One region of the Pseudoalteromonas sp. PSi26 genome, then DNA from elsewhere that is predicted to be linked to it. Evidence: predicted binding sites of a transcription regulator. Region 1 holds the regulator's gene; each other region holds the start of a gene.
What was found. Region 1 encodes sigma-54, which starts transcription at its own class of promoters, with help from an activator protein. Its sites were predicted from a motif close to GTTGGCACGNNNNTNGNNT; they were not measured.
Positions count from the first base shown of each region.

Region 2: the regulator sigma-54 is predicted to act here: its motif matches at 1,322-1,340, upstream of ACFI34_RS15420 (TorF family putative porin).
Region 3: the regulator sigma-54 is predicted to act here: its motif matches at 1,353-1,371, upstream of ACFI34_RS05735 (hemerythrin domain-containing protein).

Region 1 covers NZ_JBHNYT010000016.1:75,256-77,529, forward strand. The annotation lists gene ptsN (PTS IIA-like nitrogen regulatory protein PtsN) at 1-123, opposite strand, end outside; gene hpf (ribosome hibernation promoting factor) at 128-415, opposite strand; gene ACFI34_RS15935 (RNA polymerase factor sigma-54) at 442-1,941, opposite strand; gene lptB (LPS export ABC transporter ATP-binding protein) at 2,011-2,274, opposite strand, start outside.
Region 2 covers NZ_JBHNYT010000015.1:101,424-103,697, forward strand. The annotation lists gene ACFI34_RS15410 (Bor family protein) at 1-113, shown strand, start outside; gene ACFI34_RS15415 (Bor/Iss family lipoprotein) at 110-439, shown strand; gene ACFI34_RS15420 (TorF family putative porin) at 533-1,219, opposite strand; gene ACFI34_RS15425 (hypothetical protein) at 1,501-2,274, opposite strand, start outside.
Region 3 covers NZ_JBHNYT010000004.1:88,940-91,213, reverse strand. The annotation lists gene ACFI34_RS05740 (tetratricopeptide repeat-containing diguanylate cyclase) at 1-1,214, shown strand, start outside; gene ACFI34_RS05735 (hemerythrin domain-containing protein) at 1,409-1,834, shown strand; gene ACFI34_RS05730 (hypothetical protein) at 1,922-2,274, opposite strand, start outside.

The DNA of each region.
Region 1 (2,274 bases):
TTGAGACAAATACGGTAATTTATCGTGAGCAAGCTCGCTAATAAACTCTAAAATTCTTTTTTTACTATTAAAAAGGACCGCAGCTTTGCTGCAGTCCTGGCATATAAGTGAACTTAGTTTCATCATATTAGTGTCGAGCAAGCTTCTCTTTGTGTTTAATGACTTGACGGTCAAGCTTGTCAATCAGTGAATCAATCGCTGCATACATATCTTGATGTTCAGTGGATGCGAATAGTTCAGCACCACTTACATGAATAGTTGCTTCTGCTTTTTGATTTAATTTTTCTATATCAAGAATGACATGAACATTATTAATATGATCAGAGTGCCTTTCTAGCTTCGCAAATTTGGTATTTATATAGTCTCTTAATGAATCAGTTAGTTCTACATGACGACCAGTTAAATTTAGTTGCATAAGCATTACCCTCTTTGTTTAGCGTCTTAAATCAGGCTCTTTCGCTGATTTGACGGTGGAATAGCAAGAGATTCGCGATATTTTGCGATTGTACGTCTTGCTACTTTAATTCCTTGCTCAGCCAATATATCCGCAATTTTGCTATCACTCAATGGTTTTGCTGAGTTTTCTGCTGCGATTAATTTTTTAATAAGTGCACGTATCGCTGTAGATGAACATTCCCCACCATTTTCGGTGCTTACGTGGCTTGAGAAAAAGTATTTAAGCTCAAATATTCCACGCGGTGTGTGCATATACTTTTGAGTAGTTACACGCGAAATTGTTGATTCGTGCATTTCTACCATTTCGGCAACATCATTTAAAACCATAGGTTTCATGGCTTCTGGGCCGTGTTCAAAAAAGCCTTGTTGTTGCTTTACAATACAGTTTGTCACTTTTAAAAGCGTGTCGTTTCTGCTTTCTAAACTTTTTATAAACCATTTAGCTTCTTGTAAATGTGAGCGAATAAATTGGCTATCACCGCTCGATTTAACTGTACGCGACATTGCAGCATACTGACTGTTTACACGAATTTTTGGCATGCTGTCTGGGTTTAGTTCAACTACCCAGCGGCCTTTAATTTTCTTAACCGACACATCAGGTATTACATACTCAGACTCTTCTCGCACTATTGTGTCTGCAGGCTTTGGATTAAGCGTATGAATAAGTGTCATTACTTCTTTAAGCTCATCTTCTTTGAGCTTCGTTTTTTTCATTAATGTACGGTAGTCGCGAGCAGCTAACAAATCTATGTGCTCGGTTAAAATCATTTTTGTTTCATCAATAAAAGGGGTGCCTTTATCAAACTGATTTAACTGAATACATAAACATTCTTGTAAGCTTCGTGCTGCAATACCCACTGGGTCAAATAGCTGAATGCGCTTTAAAACCGCCTCTATTTCATCAAGTTCAACCTCAACGTCATCGTCGTTATCTTGATTAAAGCTCTCTAAAATCTCTTCGCAACTGAGTGTCAGTATGCCTGAATCATCCACCGCTTCAACTATTGCAATAGCAATGGCTTCATCTGTAGGGCTAAATGGCGTTAATTGTAATTGCCACATTAAGTACTCGTGAAGCGTTTCAGTTGATGCGCCCTGATATATAGACTCATCTTCAGGCATTGGGCCTGAAGAGGATGCAGGGGCTGCACTCATGTACTCATCCCAGCTAACGTCCATTGCCATGTCGTCACTTACGGTATCTTTAGCAAGGGCTTCACCACTGTCTTGTTCGAACTCGCTGGGGGCTTCATCGGCAGATGCGCTTACTGTAACTTCATCGTTATCCGCTTTTTGCTCATTTTTGCCCGCAAGGTCATCGGCATAGTCTTGCTCCTCAACCTCAAGTAATGGGTTGCTGTCGAGCGCTTCTTGTATTTCTTGCTGAAGATCCAATGTGCTTAATTGCAGCAAGCGAATAGCCTGTTGCAACTGAGGTGTCATTGTAAGTTGCTGGCCCATGCGCAGCTGTAGTGATTGCCTCATGTATCTCTAACAATCCTTTTAAGTTGTTATAATTAATACTAGCAGATGCTTATAAATAAGGCGTAAATGTTACAGCCTAAATTGCTCGCCTAAATATACATCGCGTACAGTTTTATCATTTAATACGTGTTCAGGGGTACCAGAAGCAATCAGTTCCCCATGAGAAACAATGTAGGCTTTTTCACAAACATCAAGGGTTTCTCTCACATTGTGGTCTGTTATTAATACGCCAATACCACGGTTTTTTAGGTGTTCAATAATTTTTTTAATATCTAATACTGAGATAGGGTCAACACCGGCAAATGGTTCGTCTAACAAAATAAACTTTGGATC
Region 2 (2,274 bases), on a different contig from region 1:
AGTCGCAGCAAACATTTAGCGATGGTGCATTGAGTTTAATTACGCTAGGCATTTATTCACCACATACCATAAAGGTATGGTGTGAAGAGCAAAATACGCAGGAGGCGTTATGAATCTTAAATTAATTTTAGGCAGTATTACTTTTGCTATGTTAACTGGTTGCACAAATATTTACTTTGATAATGGTGTACCTGAAAAAGTTAATAACCAGTCGCACAATAGTTCTCAGTGGCATCATAATTTTGCGTTAGCTTTGTATGAGGGATCTGATGCGGTTGATTTGAGTGAGCATTGTCCACAAGGACAATGGCAAACGGTGCACACGTATAAGTCATTTAGTAATGGAGTAGCGGAGGTTGTAGTTAATCAGATAGGCCCGGCTTGGTACCCTAAAACAGTTGAAGTGAGCTGCACTAAGGTACCTTTTAAATCTGAGTAATAATTTAAATACAACCCAATACAAAGAAAAGATGCTAGGTGCTAAAAAAAGGGCCAAATGGCCCTTCAGTTGCAGCAAGTAACACATGTTTGTCTATAGGCTGAAGTCTACAGCGTAAGCAACGTAAACTTTTACATCTGACTCGTCCATATCAGTGTCTGATACGCCAAATGTGAATCCATCTTTTGATACAGACACACCGTAATCAATGATGTCTTCGTCACCAATAAAGTCGCCAGAGTAATGACCTATGTGTAAAGCCATTTCTGTACCATTGCTGCCTACGGTAAAGCCGTAATCAGCTGTCAAATAAAGTGAGTCACCAAAGTCTGTACCGTCGCCACTTGCAGCAGATGTAGCAAGCACTGATGCACCAAAGGTAAAGCCTTCAACACTGATGCTACCGTAAATTTCTGAGAAATCAGCATCTGCGCTTGATGCCGCGTCTGGGTAAGCATAATAAATGTAACCTACATCGTAGCTAACACCTTCGCTAATATCGCCACCAAAGCCTGCGTAAAAATCTAGCTCGTAGGTCATTTCGTCAGCCCAAGATGCATTAGATACCCATGTACCAGCATAAAACCCAGATTCGTCAGCGTAATCAATACCACCAGAGATAGCTGCGTCACCGCCAGTTTGTTCTTGTCCACGCCATAAGTAATTTGAGGTAGCAGCTACATTCGCAGATACTTCAGCATTTACTGCTGTTGATGTAAGTGACGTTGCAGCCATTAATGCCACTGCGCTAAAAGCGATTGTTTTTTTTAGTTTTAACATGTTCCATTTCCCGTTATATGAATTTTTGCATAGGAAGGCTTTTATTATGTATGACCGTAGCCTTTTGATTTATGCGTTTTTATTGTTTAACTGAGAATAGAATTGCACTGTGTGTGCCAGCTTGATTTATTTTGTTTAAAATTTAAGTTTTATTATTTATTAACAATGACTTGTGTTTTGGATGGGTGGTTAAGATTATGAGGAAGAAATATTCTATCGCACATCGCTGGTGCATAAAATAATCAAGCTGCACCATGAAAGTACAGCTTGTTTAGAATTATTTAGCCAAATATGGTGCGCATTAGACTAATTGTTTCGTTTACACTGCGACCTTTTTGAACTTCGCTGATTATTGAGTCGCGTTTGCTACGAATATGCTCAGGAATATCATCGGCGGCCAAAGCGCGGTCAACTAAAATTTCAGCCGACTCTTTACCTCTGCGTTGTGTTTTACCCGTTTTAGTGGCGCTACGTTTTGGTTTATTGAGTAATTTAATGTAGTTAGAGCTATCTGGTGTTTTATTATCTGCGTAATAAAAAAAGCACGGTATAAGCGCTTTAATTGACACTAATTGCTCTTCTAATTCATTTGAAGCATTTGCCATTTTGTACCATGACATAGCTTGAATGCCTTTTACAATATCTTGCCAGTAACGCTCAAAATCACTATTTTTAAGTTTTGTAACCGCAAGTGCTGAGCACAATGCGTCTAAACGGCTATTTGTAATTGGCGTAAAAATATCAGGGCGACGCATTGCAAGTAGTCGTGTTGCCGGAGCAAGTGTTGGTTTTTCACTGCTATCAGTAAATATTTTGCTATAAGCAGCTACAAACTGTTGGTACTCGTAATGGGTAATGTCACCTTCAAGAGGAATATTAGCCAGTGCGTCATCAAACGCACCCGGTAAATCACCAATGAGTTGGTGGAAAACTTTAGCACTCTTAGTTGATGCAAACCACTCAACATCAAAATCGTATGTGCTTGGATCAAGTGAAGCCATATGCTTGCCAGTAAAAGCAAGAAGGTCTTCAGGGATCATGTCTTTTAATGATTG
Region 3 (2,274 bases), on a different contig from region 1:
AGCAAACTCAAGATGGCTTATATACAGCTAAAGCTTACTGGAGCTTGGGCAATGTGTTACTTGAAATAAACAAACCAAACGAATCCCTCATTTATTTAGACAAAGCACTCTCTTACTTTGAATCTGTTAACATGCAAAAAGGACTGTCTTTTGCTCAGTATTCAATTGCTAATATTTTATACAAACAAGAAAATTACGAAGATGCGCTCGCCTTAGCCACAAAAAATATTGAGGTTGCCCACCTAGCCGGAATAGGTGATATGAAACTCGCATCGATGATATTGATGCTAGATATTTATAAAAAACAAGGTTTACTTGAAAAAGCCGATAAAATGAACGATGAAGTATTTTCGATGATCGATGATTTTAGCCGCAGCATTTATAAAGCCGATTACCTTCAAAAGCGATACCAGTTAAAACGAAGCCTCAACAAAACAGACGATGCATTTGACGCAATGGAGCAAATGCTTACATTTATGAAAAAGCATTACGAAGCCACCAGCGAAACAAATATTAAAACGCTGCAAATAAAATTTGAAGTAAAAGAAAAAGAAGAAAAAATTCTCCAACTAGAATACGACAAAAACATTAACGAATTACTCGCCAAAGAAGAGTATCAACAAAAAATAATTTGGCGGTTAAGCGCAACAATTGCGTTTATTTTAGTTATTATGTCGTTATTACTTATTTATAAACAAGTACTACAACGTAAAAAATATTATAACATTGCGCTGACTGACTACTTAACGAGTAGTTTAAATCGACGTGGTATTATGCAAAAAGCGGCTCAAAAACTTAAGCAAAGCAATGCTACAATTGCCATTGTCGATCTAGATTTGTTTAAGCACATTAACGACACTTACGGCCACGATGTGGGTGACTCCGTTCTTAAAGCTTTTGCCCGTGCAGCACAAAATACACTTGCTGATGACGACCAATTTGGTCGCTATGGTGGTGAGGAATGGTTATTTGTTTTAAACACAGTAGATAAACAAAGCGTTAAAACAACATTCGATTCTATTGCTAATGCGCTAATTAATTATTGTAGTGAAATACAAGGCTTAAAAAACGCAGAAACGATTACTTTTAGCGCAGGTGCAGCAATTAGCTCCTCTTCTAATCGCTCACTTGAAAAACTCATCATCCATGCTGATGAACTTCTTTATAAAGCCAAACAAAGTGGCCGCAATCAAGTTAATGTAGAGCAGCCCTAGACGCATTAGGGCTCAGCAAATATCAGCACGCTTAGTAAGTAAGAAATTATTTCACCCTCTTGTCTGTAAAAAATACATAGATGAAACAGCCTAACAAACACACCAAGTATAAAACCAATTAATTTCATAAGGTTACACTATGGCACTACGTTTGCTTCAATCGTTACAAGCAACGTAATTGATTAGGATGATTTATGAATATTTTTGAAGCACTACGTAATGACCATGATAAACAACGCAAACTAGTTGACGCGCTAATTCAAACCAAGGGCGACACAAAAAAACGTCATAGCTTAATGGATGAGCTAAAAACAGAGCTAGAAGAACATGCTAAGTTTGAAGAACGCTACTTTTATAATCCATTAATTTGTGAAGACTTAACACAAGAAAAAGCCCGTCACAGCGTTGCCGAACACCACGAAATAGACGAATTAATTGAGCAACTTGAAGACACCGAAATGAGCTCGTCGGCATGGTTGGTCGAGGCTAAAAAATTACACCATTTAGTGCATCATCATTTAGATGAAGAAGAACATGAGGTATTTCAGCTAGCGGGTAAAGCGCTGTCTGAAGGCCAAAAAGAGCGCCTAGGCAATAAATACAACGACGCAATGCACTAACCATTGCAGGTAACAAATTCATACACCTCCCTGTGTACTTTTGGTTATAAGCTAATTAGCTTATAACCATTTCTTTGTATAAGCGCGCTACTTTAATGTGAATTTAGTGTCTTGGTCACGTAATAAATACAGCGTAAAACACGCTGCCCACATTGGCCTCGCTGCAAAAAATAATAAGTTATTAAATCCATCTATATATTGGTTATACGATGACAACGTAGACAAACCATGCATTATAAAAACCACACCGTAAGTAATTCGTTTTTTGATCCCTGCTAAAAATGCCAACATTAAAATAAGCTGAAGCGCGCCCAATACATAAGCAATAACGTCAGTTAGGCCACTAATCCCATAAAAGTGTTCGAATATACGTACACTGTGACCCGGATTCACAAACTTATCGAGAGTCCACATTATCATTACTATAAAAACACCTAAAC